DNA from 3 places in the Paenibacillus sp. PvR133 genome. Region 2 is predicted to be linked to each of the others. Evidence: predicted binding sites of a transcription regulator. Region 2 holds the regulator's gene; each other region holds the start of a gene.
The links. The regulator Rex, encoded in region 2, represses fermentation and respiration genes when NADH is low (regulators of the CRP and FNR family bind a similar motif). The targets are predictions, from matches to a motif close to TTGTGAAATATTTCACAA.
Positions count from the first base shown of each region.

Region 1 (4,848 bases), 3.8 Mb from region 2:
GAGCGCATCTATTGGGCAAATGTGGGGACAGTTTCCGTTGACATTGCTGTATTTTAAGGATAGAGTACAGCCATCGTTGACTGATCTTCAGGATGTGGAGCGCTTTGAACAAGATTATATGTATGTGACACGTGAGCTGGAGGGAGAGGTATTCGGGCGTAAAAGAAATCCGTTTACGGTTCGTCTCATTGAATTGGACAATCCTTACCGCCCCGGTGAAAATACCTACATGAAACCGTCCTGTTGCCAATATTACAAGACAGGTGGAGGCCAGCGGTATTGTTATGCTTGCCCAAAAATGTCCGCTTCCGAACGCGAAGAACGCAGACTCGAAGTGATGGCATCACGGTAAAGTCACTGTGGATGTTGGCATGTCCGTCACGTTTTGGTTAAAATAGGTTATGTAACCTAAACCAAGCGACACGAAGGAGGATGCTGTATGTCTGTCTATTCACATAATGCCGTAACACCAGCGAATCAGGAGGTTTCTCTGGATACTTACACCGGTAAGGTGCTGGTTATTGCGAATACCGCCAGTAAATGTGGACTTACCCCGCAATATGGGGATTTGCAAAAGCTTTATGACGAATATAAGGATCGGGGATTAGTTGTATTAGGATTTCCTTGCAACCAATTTGGCGGTCAGGAGCCGGGCAGCAGCGAGGAAGCGGCTGAATTTTGCCAATTGAATTATGGGGTTAGTTTCCCGATATTCGCCAAAGTGGACGTCAACGGACCTGATACAGCGCCTCTGTTTGAATATTTAAAAAAGCAACAGCCTGGAGAACAGGAAGATGGGACAATTCAGTGGAATTTCACGAAATTCATTGTGAATCGTGAAGGTGTACCTGTGGGTCGTTTTGAACCGAAGGAGTCACCAGAAGCGATGAAAGCAGCTATTGAGCAATTGCTATAGTAGCTTCGCTTTAATTCCAACGTATATGTTTAAAAAGGGTCTGATTTCCGGAATGTCTCCGGGAAACGGACCTTTTTTGTTCTCTACATATGCATTTGTCTAAGGTGTATTGCATCATGTGAAGGTCGATTCCAAGGGCATAATCAGGGGGCTTACAGGGAAAACTGGATGGAGCAAAGAAACATTTCAGCAAACGACTGAACTCGTATATCCTTTCTTTTTTAAATGTGGACAAATTGTGAATATCTTAAAAAGCTATTGTAATGTGAAAAATATCACACTATAATAAGCGCATGAAGTGAAATAAATCACAAACGCTAACGAGCTGTTTACGTGAAACTATTCACAATTATTATACATTTTATGCCCACACACCAAGGAGGAATTTAACATGAAAGTAGCAGTTATCGGATGTACACACGCAGGCACGGCAGCTATCGTCAATACAGCTAAATGTTATCCAGATGCCGAAATTACCGTTTATGAGCGTAATGATAATATTTCATTCTTATCTTGTGGTATTGCGCTGTACGTAGGTGGTGTCGTCAAAGATCCGCACGGACTGTTTTATTCGTCTCCAGATCAACTGGCTGACTTGGGTGTAGAGACCAAGATGCTTCATGAGGTAACGAGTGTGGATACGGCAGGCAAGACGCTGCATGCACGTAATCTCCAAACAGGTGAAGAATTTACAGACACATTTGATAAATTAATTGTGACTACAGGATCATGGCCCATTATTCCGAAGCTGGAAGGCATTGAACTTGATCATATTTTGCTCTGTAAAAACTATAATCATTCGAATGATATCATTGAGAAAGCCCAGCACGTACAGAACATTACAGTCGTCGGAGCAGGATACATTGGTGTTGAACTGGTAGAAGCGTTCCAAATGAACGGTAAAAATGTAACATTGATCGACAGTGCTGATCGTATATTGAATAAGTATTTGGACCATGAGTATACAGACCGGATTGAAAGTTCCCTGAAGGAGCATGGCATTAAGCTGGTACTTGGCGAGACGGTGAGTCGTTTTGAGGGTACGAACGGTAAGGTAAGTAAAGTCGTGACCTCTAAAGGAGAATATGAAACAGAGCTTGTTATTCTCTGCATCGGTTTCCGACCTCAAACGGATCTGCTCAAAGGTCAGGTAGATATGTTGCCTAACGGTGCGATCATTGTGGATAACTATATGCAAAGTAGCTGCCCGGATGTGTTTGCAGCAGGTGACAGTTGTGCAATCCGCTATAATCCGACAGGCAAAACGGCTTATATCCCTTTGGCAACCAACGCAGTTCGTATGGGTACGCTGGTAGCACGTAATCTGGTACAACCAACCATTGCCTACATGGGAACCCAAGGAACTTCGGGTATCAAAATTTACGAAGACAATATTGCAGGAACAGGCATGACGGAAGCGGCGGCAACGGACGAAGGCATGACTGTAGAAGCTGTAACCATTGAGGACAGCTACCGGCCTGAATTTATGCCAACCTCCGAAAAGGTATTACTGAAAGTGGTATATGAGCAGGAGACACGGAGAATTTTGGGGGCACAAATTATGTCGAAGGTGGATTTGACGCAATCCATTAACACGCTATCCGTAGCCATTCAAAATCATATGACCATTGACCAGTTGGCCTTTGTCGATTTCTTCTTCCAGCCACATTATAACAAGCCTTGGAATTTCCTGAACGCAGCAGGTTTACAAGCATTGCCTACAATATCCGAACGGAACCCAGTTACCGTATAATTCGGTTTGTCTGTGACATTGTTCATAAGTTTGTCAACAATCTGAGACGTATGGACGAATCCTTATAGTACAATATAGAGTAGCATAAGGATTAGGGGGTAAGTAGCTTATGGATTTGTTTTATATCCTTTTTCTTGTAGTCGTGGCGCTGGTAGGCCTCGGTGGAGTTATTTGGTTCTTGAGAGCAGTTGAAAAGGAAGAATATAACTAAATGTAAAGTGCGTAGTAGCGCAGTAGATGTAATAATACAGAAAAGACAGTCCTTTTTCCAAGGGCTGTTTTTTAATGTTCGATAAAGTGATTTTTTTCACAAACATAATCACTGATTTTAAATAAAATATGAAAGAAGAACATTTTAGTGAAAAGATATTAAAGGAGCGGGGACATATGGCGAGCTATAAACCGGGGCAAATTGCCGAAAAGACGGTGGAAACAGGAGTGGCCAAGGCGAACAACCCGTGGACTGTGGCGGTGGTACTGGGATTTTTGGCAGGTGCATTTATTGCACTCGGGTTTTTGCTGGATATACGTGTTATTGCAAGTGCGCCTAAAGAATGGGGAAGCATTGCTACCTTTATTGGAGCTGCGGTGTTCCCTGTAGGTCTGGTATTAGTTTTGATCGCCGGCGGAGAATTGCTGACCGGCAATATGATGGCGGTTCCTTTGGCGAGATGGGCAGGACGGATTAAGACAGGGGCCATGCTTCGTAATTTGGCGATTATTACGCTCAGTAATTTTGCGGGTGCGTTATTCGTTGCATTTTTCTTTGGCCATGTGCTGGGTTTGACAGAAACGGGCCCTTACCTGGACAAAGTGGTGGATATGGCAGGACATAAGCTACATGAAAGCTTTTTGCAGTCTTTTATATCGGGTATAGGATGTAACTGGCTCGTAGCACTGGCTGTATGGCTGGCTTATAGCACAGACTCAATTGGCGGCAAAATTATGGGGATTTGGTTCCCGACCATGGCCTTTGTCGCTATTGGATTTCAGCACGTTGTTGCCAATATGTTTCTCATTCCGGCGGCTATTTTTGCAGGCCACTTTTCATGGGCAGATTATGTTATGAACTTCATTCCGGTCTGGCTGGGGAATTTGGTAGGAGGTAGCCTGTTTGTGGCTGGAGCCTACTGGTTGGCCTATTTAAAAAAGCCTCAAGCCAACGCACATCCAGTGAATGAATCTCCAACCACTTCTTCGGTTGCACATCAAATCCGTTGAGTGATCCTGCTTAATTACGGCACTTTAAACAGCAATGAACAAAGCAAATCCGCCATGACAGGCCCGGGGGAACGAAACCTGTCATGGCGGATTTTTTTTGGGAGTGGTCCATGATTTGGCATGGAGGATGAGTGTGCTCTCGTCCCATAATGCCTTGATCTCTTTTACCCTCGGTAAGATATGATGAAACAGGATGTCGAAAAAAATATGATTCTTAAAAAAATCCGTTTTGCTCTATGCAGCAGACGGATTTTTTAATATTTTGGACTAGCGGCTGTGTGGGAAAATCCTTCTCTTGCCATAGGTCAAAGCTGTGGATATGATAAGATCAGTGTAATTTTTGGAAACGGTAACGGAAAGGAGCATCAACACTATGGATCATCGCAATAGCGCGCCTCCTGAGGCCACGCTTCAACAAGACTTACAAAGGGGACAGCGGATGACGGAGCAGCAGGACGGTATTTTTCCGGCTGTATGCCCGTTAGATTGCCCGGATACGTGTGGGCTCCTGCTTCACAAGGAAAATGGAAAGATAGTCAAGGTCACTGGGAACCCGGATCATCCTATTACCAAAGGCGCTATTTGTAACAAAGTTCGCAATATGACGGAGCGGGTATATGATCCTGATCGGGTGCTCTATCCGTTGAAACGTATAGGCCCCAAAGGAGAAGGGAAGTTTGAACGAATTAGCTGGGAGGAAGCGGTCGATACCATTACAGGTCGATTCAAGGAGCTGATACGTACGGACGGATCGGAATCTATTCTCCCCTACAGCTTTTATGGCAATATGGGCGTATTGAGTGTGGATGGAATGGATCGCCGATTTTTTAATGCGCTGGGTTCAAGCCAACTGGATCAGACGATTTGCAGCGTGGCTGGGAATGAAGGCTGGGCATCCGTTATGGGCTTTAAGGGCGGCACCAGCCCGGAGGACACGGAGGATGCAGACCTCATTATT
Region 1 covers NZ_JAFIBS010000001.1:837,157-842,004, reverse strand. The annotation lists gene JOE49_RS03670 (hypothetical protein) at 1-352, shown strand, start outside; gene JOE49_RS03665 (glutathione peroxidase) at 440-916, shown strand; gene JOE49_RS03660 (FAD-dependent oxidoreductase) at 1,308-2,669, shown strand; gene JOE49_RS03655 (formate/nitrite transporter family protein) at 3,057-3,890, shown strand; gene JOE49_RS03650 (molybdopterin-containing oxidoreductase family protein) at 4,264-4,848, shown strand, end outside.
Region 1: a site for Rex is predicted at 2,965-2,982, ahead of JOE49_RS03655 (formate/nitrite transporter family protein). Genes of this name have one in related genera too.

Region 2 (4,848 bases):
TGGAAGCCTGTTTGTCCGGTACCGAAAAGCTTCGATACGACAGCTCCATGATGACCTGGATGTAGTTGTCAGACACCGAGTAAGACGATGCATGCCCACCTCCTCAGGCGGCGTGTGCATCGTCTTTTTTGGCTGTCTTAATTTCCAAACAGGCGATCTTCTGCTATGCTAATATATAGAGTTATTATTTTTGTAAGTGTCATAAGAAAGGATTAAGCCCGAATGAAATTTGCGGTATTGGATTTTGAAACGACAGGCACCCAGTCCGCGGATGACATCATTCAAGTCGGACTTGCAATTATAGATCATGATAACAGCATTTCCCGTGTTTACGGCTCTTATGTGAACCCTGGCAGATCTATTCCACCTTTTATCACTGGATTGACCGGAATTACAGACGATGACGTCAAGGATGCTCCTGCACTTGAAGAAATGATGATGGAGCTCGTGCCTATGCTGGACGATGTTGTGCTGGTCGGTCATAATGTGGCGTTTGATTTTAATTTTTTGCAAAACGCTCTGGATCGGTGCGGATATTTACCGTTTAGCGGAAGAATCTTGGATACAATGGATTTTCTGAAAATTATGTTTCCATCGCTATCTTCGTATCAGTTGGGTTTTGTGTCTTCTGAGTTCGGGCTGGCGCATGATCGCCCTCACCAAGCAGACAGCGACGCGTTGGCTACGGCTGAGGTGTTTTTAAAGTGTCTGGGTGAACTTCAAGCATTACCTCTGATAACGATACAGCGGCTTAGTGATTTGTTTGCAGAGGAAGACAGTGACCTTGGATGGTTTCTTGATGGGGTGCGTGAAGAGAAAGAGCTTGATCCTATTCAGGATTTGGAGGGACATCAGTTTTTTCGTCAGCTTGCGCTAAAAGTGGAAGATTGGACGGAGCTAGCTGCACCGCGTAGAGAAGATGACCCGAATCCACTTTCAGGTGTTTCCTTTGAGGAGTACATGGATGATGTGCGGGACAATTTGCGTTCATCCTTGAGCCAATATGAGGAGCGCGAGGCGCAGATACAGATGATTGAGGGTGTAAATCAGGCACTGAGTGAAGACAAGCATCTGCTGATTGAAGCAGGTACAGGAACAGGAAAGTCTCTCGGTTATTTGCTCCCATCGCTGTATCACAGTGTAAAAAAAGGACAGCGCGTTATGGTAAGTACACATACGATCAACCTGCAGGAGCAATTACGCGAGCGCGACATTCCGATGCTGACCAAGGTGATTCCGTTTCCGTTCCGGGCTGCTATTTTCAAGGGTCGGGGACATTATTTGTGTCTGCGTAAGTTTGAACATAAAATAAACAGAAGAGACTTCGCGACACCGAAGGAAGACTTAATTACAGCGGCTCAGATGATCGTCTGGTTGACGCTAACAGAAACCGGTGATGATGAAGAACTGAATCTGAGCAACCGTGGAGGGGATTTCTGGGAAACGGTGGCGAGTGATTCAGAGTCCTGTCTTGGTCGTTCTTGTCCATGGTTCCGCAAATGTTATTATCATCGTGCACGCCATGAAGCAGGGATAGCGGATGTCGTTATTACGAATCACTCTAAGTTGTTCACAGACGTCAAAGCCAGTCACCAGTTGTTGCCGAGCTATGAACATCTGGTGATTGATGAAGCCCATCACCTGGAGGAAGTAGCTGGTAAGCACCTAGGTATGCATATGAAATATTTCACACTCGTGCATACACTGACGCGACTGTTCAAAGACAGCAAGAATGGACAACTGCCTTCACTTCGTCAACAGTTGGCAAAATCGGGGCACGAGAAGTCGGCGGATTGGGCTTCAACCATCGATCAGATGTATCCGCTCGTGTTAGAGGTTAAGGAAACTTGGGACCTGCTAAGCGACAAGCTGTTTGGCATGTTGCCAGAGCGAAGCGATGCGACACCGGGTGAAACAGGACAGTTTTCTTCCCGTCTCAAACCTTCGGCCAAGCCTGCAAAGTGGGATCAGGCGGGGGCTTTGGAAAATCAGCTATATGTAACGATGAGCGAAATTTTGCGTAAGGGCGACAAGCTGATGCTGGACGTCAAGGAAGAACATGACGATTATGCGGCAGATAGCCTTATTACAGATATCACGGGTCTGCTCAAGGATTTGGCGGGAATCCGAGAAAATTTGCGCTTTTTTATCCGACTCGATGATGAAACAACCGTATACTGGCTCGAAGCGAGTGGGCAATTCCGTAGTAAATCATTGCAATTTTATGCGGTGCCCGTCGATGTGAGCCGCCAGTTGAAAGAAATGTTTTTTGACAAAAAAAGAAGCATTATTCTGACGTCTGCTACCTTATCGGTAGATAAGTCGTTTCAGTACATGATCGATCAGCTCGGCTTGCAGGAGGCCGCAGATCAAGAGCGGCTGATGACTTCGCAGCTCCCGTCACCCTTTAATTACAGGGATCAGGTGTTGCTGGTCATTCCACGGGATTTCCCAAGCGTGAAGGGCAGTGTAGGAGATGCACACTTTGTAGATATGCTCGTTAGCTCTCTAGGAGCGACTGCTCAGGCGACGCGGGGGAGAATGCTCGTTCTGTTTACTTCCTATCGGATGCTCCGGCAAGTGTATGAGCCGCTCAAAGAGGCCTTAGCATCCAGCGAAATTACTGTGCTGGGACAAGGTGTGGACAGTGGGAGTCGCAGCAAGCTAACCCGCCGTTTTCAGGAAGCCAAAGCTTCTGTATTGCTGGGAACCAGCAGCTTCTGGGAAGGCGTCGATATTCCAGGAAAGGCTCTGACTTGTCTGGCCATTGTTCGCTTGCCGTTTCAACCGCCGAATCACCCGTTGCTGGAGGCAAAAAGCGAGCTGCTTCAGCAGCAGAAGAAGAATCCATTTATGAAGCTGTCTGTACCACAAGCGGTCATTCGCTTCAAACAGGGATTTGGTCGGTTAGTACGTACAGCGAGCGACCACGGGGTCGTTATCGTTTACGATACGCGTGTGATCGAATCCTATTACGGAAAGCACTTTTTGTACTCGTTACCGGGACCAAAAATGGAGCATATGCCATCGGAGCAAATGGTGCCCCGCATCGCCGAATGGCTCCAATCCGCCCCGGAGACAGAGGCATAACGGACGGACACTAAGTATGTTCGTTACAATTAGGGGGAGCAAGTATGAAATCAGATAAAATTTCAGAGGCTGTCGTACGGAGGTTACCCGTATATTTACGTTATCTGAATGCACTTCACAAACGGGAGGTGGCTACGGTCTCTTCTCAAGAGTTGGGACAGAGGCTAGATTTGAACCCGGCCCAAATCCGTAAAGATCTCGCCTATTTTGGAGATTTTGGTCGGAAGGGTATCGGTTATGATGTTTCTTATCTAATTGAGAAAATACGCCATATCCTGAAAATCGACCAGCAAATTAATGTCGTATTGGTCGGTGCGGGTAATCTGGGGCAAGCCCTTTCGAATTATAACGCTTATTTAAAAGACAATATGAAGATTGTCGCAGTATTTGATGCGTTTCCGGATAAGGTAGGGACCAAGATCAATACATTGGTCGTTCAACCGATGGATGAACTGGAAGCGACTGTGAAAGAAAAAAACATTCGAATCGGGATTATTACCGTACCTGATTTTGAAGCACAGCACGTGGCTGACAGGCTTATTGAGAGCGGAATTGGAGCGATCCTGAACTTTGCACCGACTACTCTCAAGGCACCGGCCAACATTCGGATTCATGCCACAGACTTTACAACTGATTTGCTTAGCCTCGCTTATTATTTGGAGGACGGAAAGGAAGAAACACAATATGACAGTGAATAAATGGATGATTAAAAACGGCTCTTTTGCCGTAAATGGATCAGAAGCTGGGGTAGTCCATGGTTTTATGATTGTGGAGGATAGCCGTATTACTTATATTGGCGAAACTTTGCCTGCGGGTGAGGAAGAGACGGAAGCGATCGATGGTAAGGGGCTATTGTTTTTACCTGGTCTGATTAATACTCATGGTCATGCGGCGATGTCTCTGCTGCGTGGGCATGGAGATGACTTGGCACTTCAAGTATGGCTTCAGGAGAAAATGTGGCCTATGGAAGCCAAGTATACATCTACGGACGTGTACTGGGGTACGTCCTTGTCTGTGCTGGAAATGCTGAAAGGTGGAACAACGACCTTCCTGGATATGTACGATCATATGGATGAGGTGGCTCGTGTAGCTGAAGAGTCAGGTATTCGTGCAAGTCTGATGCGTGGAGCAATTGGACTTTGCTCGGAAGAAGAACAGCGAATCAAGCTGGCTGAGGCCGTGACTTTTGCGCGTAACTGGCATGGTAAAGCAGACGGGCGTATTACAACGATGATGTCTCCGCACGCGCCATACACATGTCCACCTGCGTTTATTGAAAAATTCGTACAAGCTGCGCATGATCTGGACTTGCCACTGCATACGCACATGTCTGAGACGATCGCCGAAGTGGAGCAAAACGTACGCGACTACGGTTTGCGTCCAGTTGCACACTTAGATAAGCTTGGCTTTTTCTCCCGTCCTTCGCTTGTTGCCCATGGCGTTCATTTGAACGACGAAGAAATAGCTTTACTGGCTGAACGTGGTGTAGCGGTTTCGCATAATCCTGGTAGCAACTTGAAGCTGGCAAGTGGTGTGGCCAGAGTGCCTGAATTGCTGCGTGCAGGGGTTACTGTTTCTCTCGGAACGGATGGTCCTGCCAGCAATAATAACCTGGATATGTTCGAGGAAATGCGTCTGGCGGCACTTATTCACAAGGGTGTATCCGGTGACCCTACGGCAGTTCCTGCAAGTGAAGCGCTGCGCCTGGCAACAGAATACGGTGCAAAGTCGATTGGTTTAAAAGAAGTAGGAGCGTTG
Region 2 covers NZ_JAFIBS010000001.1:4,680,450-4,685,297, reverse strand. The annotation lists gene JOE49_RS20460 (tetratricopeptide repeat protein) at 1-65, shown strand, start outside; gene dinG (ATP-dependent DNA helicase DinG) at 223-3,090, shown strand; gene JOE49_RS20450 (redox-sensing transcriptional repressor Rex) at 3,135-3,788, shown strand; gene JOE49_RS20445 (amidohydrolase) at 3,775-4,848, shown strand, end outside.

Region 3 (4,848 bases), 160 kb from region 2:
ATGGTTAAGGCGGCATATAGCTGCGGTAAACCTGCTCTGGGTGTAGGCCCAGGTAACGTGCCTTGCTTTATTGAAAAAACAGCAGACATCAAGCAGGCCGTGAACGATCTTATCCTCTCTAAATCTTTTGACAACGGTATGATTTGTGCTTCCGAGCAAGCGGTTATTATCGAAGAGCCAATCTTCGAACAAGTGAAAAAATTGATGATCGCTAACGGCTGCTATTTTGTAAATAAAGAAGAAGCAGCTAAGCTCACTCAAGGAGCTATGAATGTCGAGAAATGTGCAGTGAACCCAGCAATCGTCGGGCAGTCTGCTGTGAAAATTGCTGAAATGAGTGGTATCACAGTACCAGCAGGAACTAAAATTTTGGTCGCTGAGATTGAAGGGGTAGGAACAAAATTCCCATTGTCTGCGGAAAAATTGAGTCCTGTATTGGCTTGCTATAAAGTGAAAAATGCGGAACAAGGTATTCAACGCGCTGCTGAAGTCGTGGAATTCGGGGGCATGGGCCACTCGTCCGCTATTCATTCGAACGATGAGGACGTTATCGCTCGCTTCGCAAACCGTCTGCAAACAGGACGTATCATTGTAAATGCACCTTCCACACATGGTGCGATTGGCGACATTTACAACACCAATCTTCCTTCGTTGACACTCGGTTGCGGTTCGTACGGTCGTAACTCGACTTCGTCGAACGTATCGGCAGTCAATTTGATTAATGTGAAAAGGGTGGCGAAACGGACGGTGAATATGCAATGGTTCAAAGTACCTTCCAAAATCTATTTTGAAAAAAATTCGACACAGTATCTTGCTAAAATGCCTGATATCACACGTGTAGCCATTATCACGGACCCTATGATGGTAAAACTGGGATATGTGGATCGTGTTATTCATTATCTGCATCAACGCCAAACACCGGTAGCTATCGAAGTGTTCTCTGAAGTAGAGCCAGATCCATCGACAGTTACGGTAGAACGTGGTACAGAAATGATGAGACGTTTCCAACCGGATTGCATCATCGCACTGGGCGGCGGTTCGCCAATGGATGCGGCTAAAGGCATGTGGATGTTCTATGAATATCCAGATACTGATTTCAATAACTTAAAACAAAAATTCATGGATATCCGTAAACGGATTTACAAGTACCCACGTCTGGGCCAAAAAGCACAATTTGTAGCTATCCCTACAACCTCGGGTACAGGTTCCGAAGTTACATCGTTTGCAGTAATTACGGACAAAAACCTGGGTAACACGAAGTACCCGCTGGCTGACTATGAGTTGACTCCTGATGTGGCAATTATTGACCCAGTGTTTGTATATTCGCTGCCTAAAACAGCTGTAGCGGACACAGGTATGGACGTTCTGACACATGCTATCGAGGCTTACGTGTCCGTAATGGCTAATGATTACACAGATGGTCTGGCAATTAAAGCCATTCAATTGGTATTCCAATACCTAGAACAATCGGCTCTGATCGGTGATAAGCTGGCTCGTGAAAAAATGCATAATGCTTCCACACTTGCTGGTATGGCGTTTGCTAATGCATTCTTGGGTATTAACCACAGTCTTGCACATAAATGGGGTGGACAATACCATACAGCGCATGGCCGCACGAATGCCATTTTGCTGCCGCACGTTATTCGCTATAATGCGAAAAAACCGACAAAATTTGCTTCGTTCCCTAAATATTCGCACTTTGTTGCGGATGAGCGTTATGCAGAAATCGCGCGCATACTGGGACTGCCTGCACGCACCACCGAAGAAGGGGTTAACAGCTTGATCGAAGCAATCCGTAAGATGAACAAAACACTCGGTATCGAGGAATCGTTCCAACAAATCGGTTTCGATGCGAAGGATTTCGAATCACGTGTAGACTATCTGGCTGACCGCGCATTTGAAGATCAATGTACAACTGCGAATCCGAAGTTGCCGCTGGTTACTGAGTTGGCTGATGTCTATCGCAATGCCTTCTACGGACGTTTTGACCAATAATATAATAGGTACGAAGAGGCTTGTGAAAAAGCATTTTCTCGTTCAATACCGATGCAGGCTCTCTATATAGAGGGCCTGTTGGTTTGGGAAGGGAGGTGAACGGCAAGGCTAAGGATATAGGCGTGAAGCCAGGGAAAATAAAGTGATAAAAATCACTCATATTGTGATTTTTATCACATACTACACTCTATCATTATTCTACAATAAGGGTGTAAGAAAGGTCCCGACACTGAGCGTAAGGCATCGGTGAACAGGCCGGGCTCAAGAAATAGCTTTATCGTGAAAAAAATCACAAGTCCGGAAGACCAAACAATTTGGAGGGATTTACATGTCGGTGATTGAGAGAGAATTACAAGAGCAACAATCTGGCTGGAGAGGTTTTAAAAAAGGCAAATGGACTAAAGAAGTCAACGTCAACGATTTTATTGAAACTAATATCTTACCTTATGTTGGCAATGAAGAATTTTTGGTTGGTCCTACCGCCAACACAACTGCATTGTGGGATATTGTATCCGATCTTACCAAAAAAGAGTTGGCAAACGGCGGCGTGCTTGATGTAGACGTGAATACGCCATCCACTATTATTTCACATAAACCGGGTTATCTAGACCGGGATAAAGAGCAAATTGTCGGTGTACAAACAGATGCTCCATTCAAACGCTCTTTGCAGCCGTTTGGTGGAATTCGAATGATGATCGACGCTTGTAAAGCCTATGGTTTTGAAGTACCAGAAAGTATTATTGATATTTTCACTCATATTCGTAAAACTCACAACCAAGGTGTATTTGACGCTTATACAGATGAAATGAGAGCAGCTCGTAAAGCTGGTATCATTACTGGTCTGCCAGATGCATACGGTCGTGGTCGTATTATCGGTGACTATCGTCGTGTAGCTTTGTATGGTGCAGACTTCTTGATCCAAGATAAAAAGCTGCAACTGAAAAGCCTTGAAGTTGATTCCATGGAAGAAGACGTAATTCGTCTGCGTGAGGAAATTTCCGAACAAATTCGTGCTTTGAATGAACTGAAACAAATGGCTGCTGAGCACGGTTTTGATATTTCAAAACCTGCTAACAATGCGAAAGAAGCTTTCCAATGGGTATATTTTGGATATCTTGCAGCAATCAAAGAACAAAATGGTGCAGCAATGTCCTTAGGACGTGTATCTTCCTTCCTTGATATTTACTCTCAACGTGATATGGAAGAGGGTACAATGACAGAAGAACAAGCTCAAGAACTGGTCGATCATTTTGTTATGAAATTGCGTATTGTTAAGTTCTTGCGCACACCTGACTATAATGAACTATTCAGTGGAGATCCAACTTGGGTTACTGAGTCCATTGGTGGTATGTCCGTAACTGGAGAAACTCGGGTAACTAAAAACAGCTTCCGTTTCCTGCACACCCTCTACAATCTGGGACCTGCACCGGAGCCGAACCTGACTGTACTGTGGTCGGAAAAATTGCCTGAAGGCTTCAAAAAATATTGTGCGAAAGTTTCTATTGAAACTAGCTCCATTCAGTACGAGAATGACGATCTGATGCGTCCGATTTATGGAGACGATTATGGTATTGCTTGTTGTGTATCGGCAATGAAAATCGGTAAACAAATGCAATTCTTTGGTGCTCGTGCCAACTTGGCTAAAGCTCTGCTGTATGCAATTAACGGTGGTAAAGATGAAAAATCTGGCGTCCAAGTAGGGCCTGAATTCCCAGCCATTACAGGCGAAGTTCTGGAATATGAAGAAGTGTTGAGCCGCTTCAAACCTATGATGGAATGGTTGGCAAAACTGTACATGAACACTTTGAATGTTATTCACTACATGCATGATAAATATAGCTACGAACGCATTGAAATGGCGTTGCATGATCGTGATATTCTCCGCACCATGGCTTGTGGTATTGCGGGTCTGTCAGTTGCTACCGACTCCTTGAGTGCCATTAAATTTGCAAAAGTTAAACCAATCCGTAACGAAAAAGGGATTGCTGTTGACTTTGAAATCGAAGGCGAATACCCTTGCTACGGTAACAACGATGACCGTGTAGATAACATCGCTGTGGAACTGGTAGAAAGCTTCATGAGCATGATTCGCAAGCATAAAGCTTATCGTAATGCGGTTCCTACTCAATCTGTACTGACTATTACTTCCAACGTGGTTTACGGTAAGAAAACAGGTACAACACCGGATGGACGTAAAGCAGGCGAACCGTTTGCACCAGGGGCAAACCCAATGCACGGCCGTGATAAAAAAGGTGCTTTGGCATCTCTGAGTTCCGTAGCCAAATTGCCTTATGAACACAGTCTGGATGGTATCTCGAACACCTTCTCCATCGTGCCTAAAGCACTGGGTAAAGAAGAAGAAACACGCAAAACAAACCTTGTTTCGATGATGGATGGCTACTTTGGAAGCCACGCACATCATCTGAATGTCAATGTGTTTGCTCGTGAACAACTGTTGGATGCAATGGAGCACCCAGAAAACTATCCACAGCTGACGATTCGTGTTTCCGGCTATGCCGTTAACTTTATCAAGCTGACTCGTGAACAACAATTGGATGTTATTAACCGTACTTTCCACGGTACAATGTAAATAAGTATTACAATGACGCACGCATAGCGGATGCGGGAAGGATGATGCAACATGTTGAAAGGTCACATACACTCATTGGAAACCTTCGGGACCGTCGATGGTCCCGGCATCCGCTTCGTGCTCTTTATGCAAGGATGCTTGTTGAAATGTCAATATTGCCATAACCCGGACACTTGGGCCTTGAATGAAGGTAATCCGATGACGTTAGAGGAGGTATTGGCTGAGATTGAGCCGTATTTAGCCTATTACCGTTCTTCAGGAGG
Region 3 covers NZ_JAFIBS010000001.1:4,838,174-4,843,021, reverse strand. The annotation lists gene adhE (bifunctional acetaldehyde-CoA/alcohol dehydrogenase) at 1-1,995, shown strand, start outside; gene pflB (formate C-acetyltransferase) at 2,324-4,585, shown strand; gene pflA (pyruvate formate-lyase-activating protein) at 4,637-4,848, shown strand, end outside.
Region 3: a site for Rex is predicted at 2,273-2,290, ahead of pflB (formate C-acetyltransferase). Genes of this name have one in related genera too.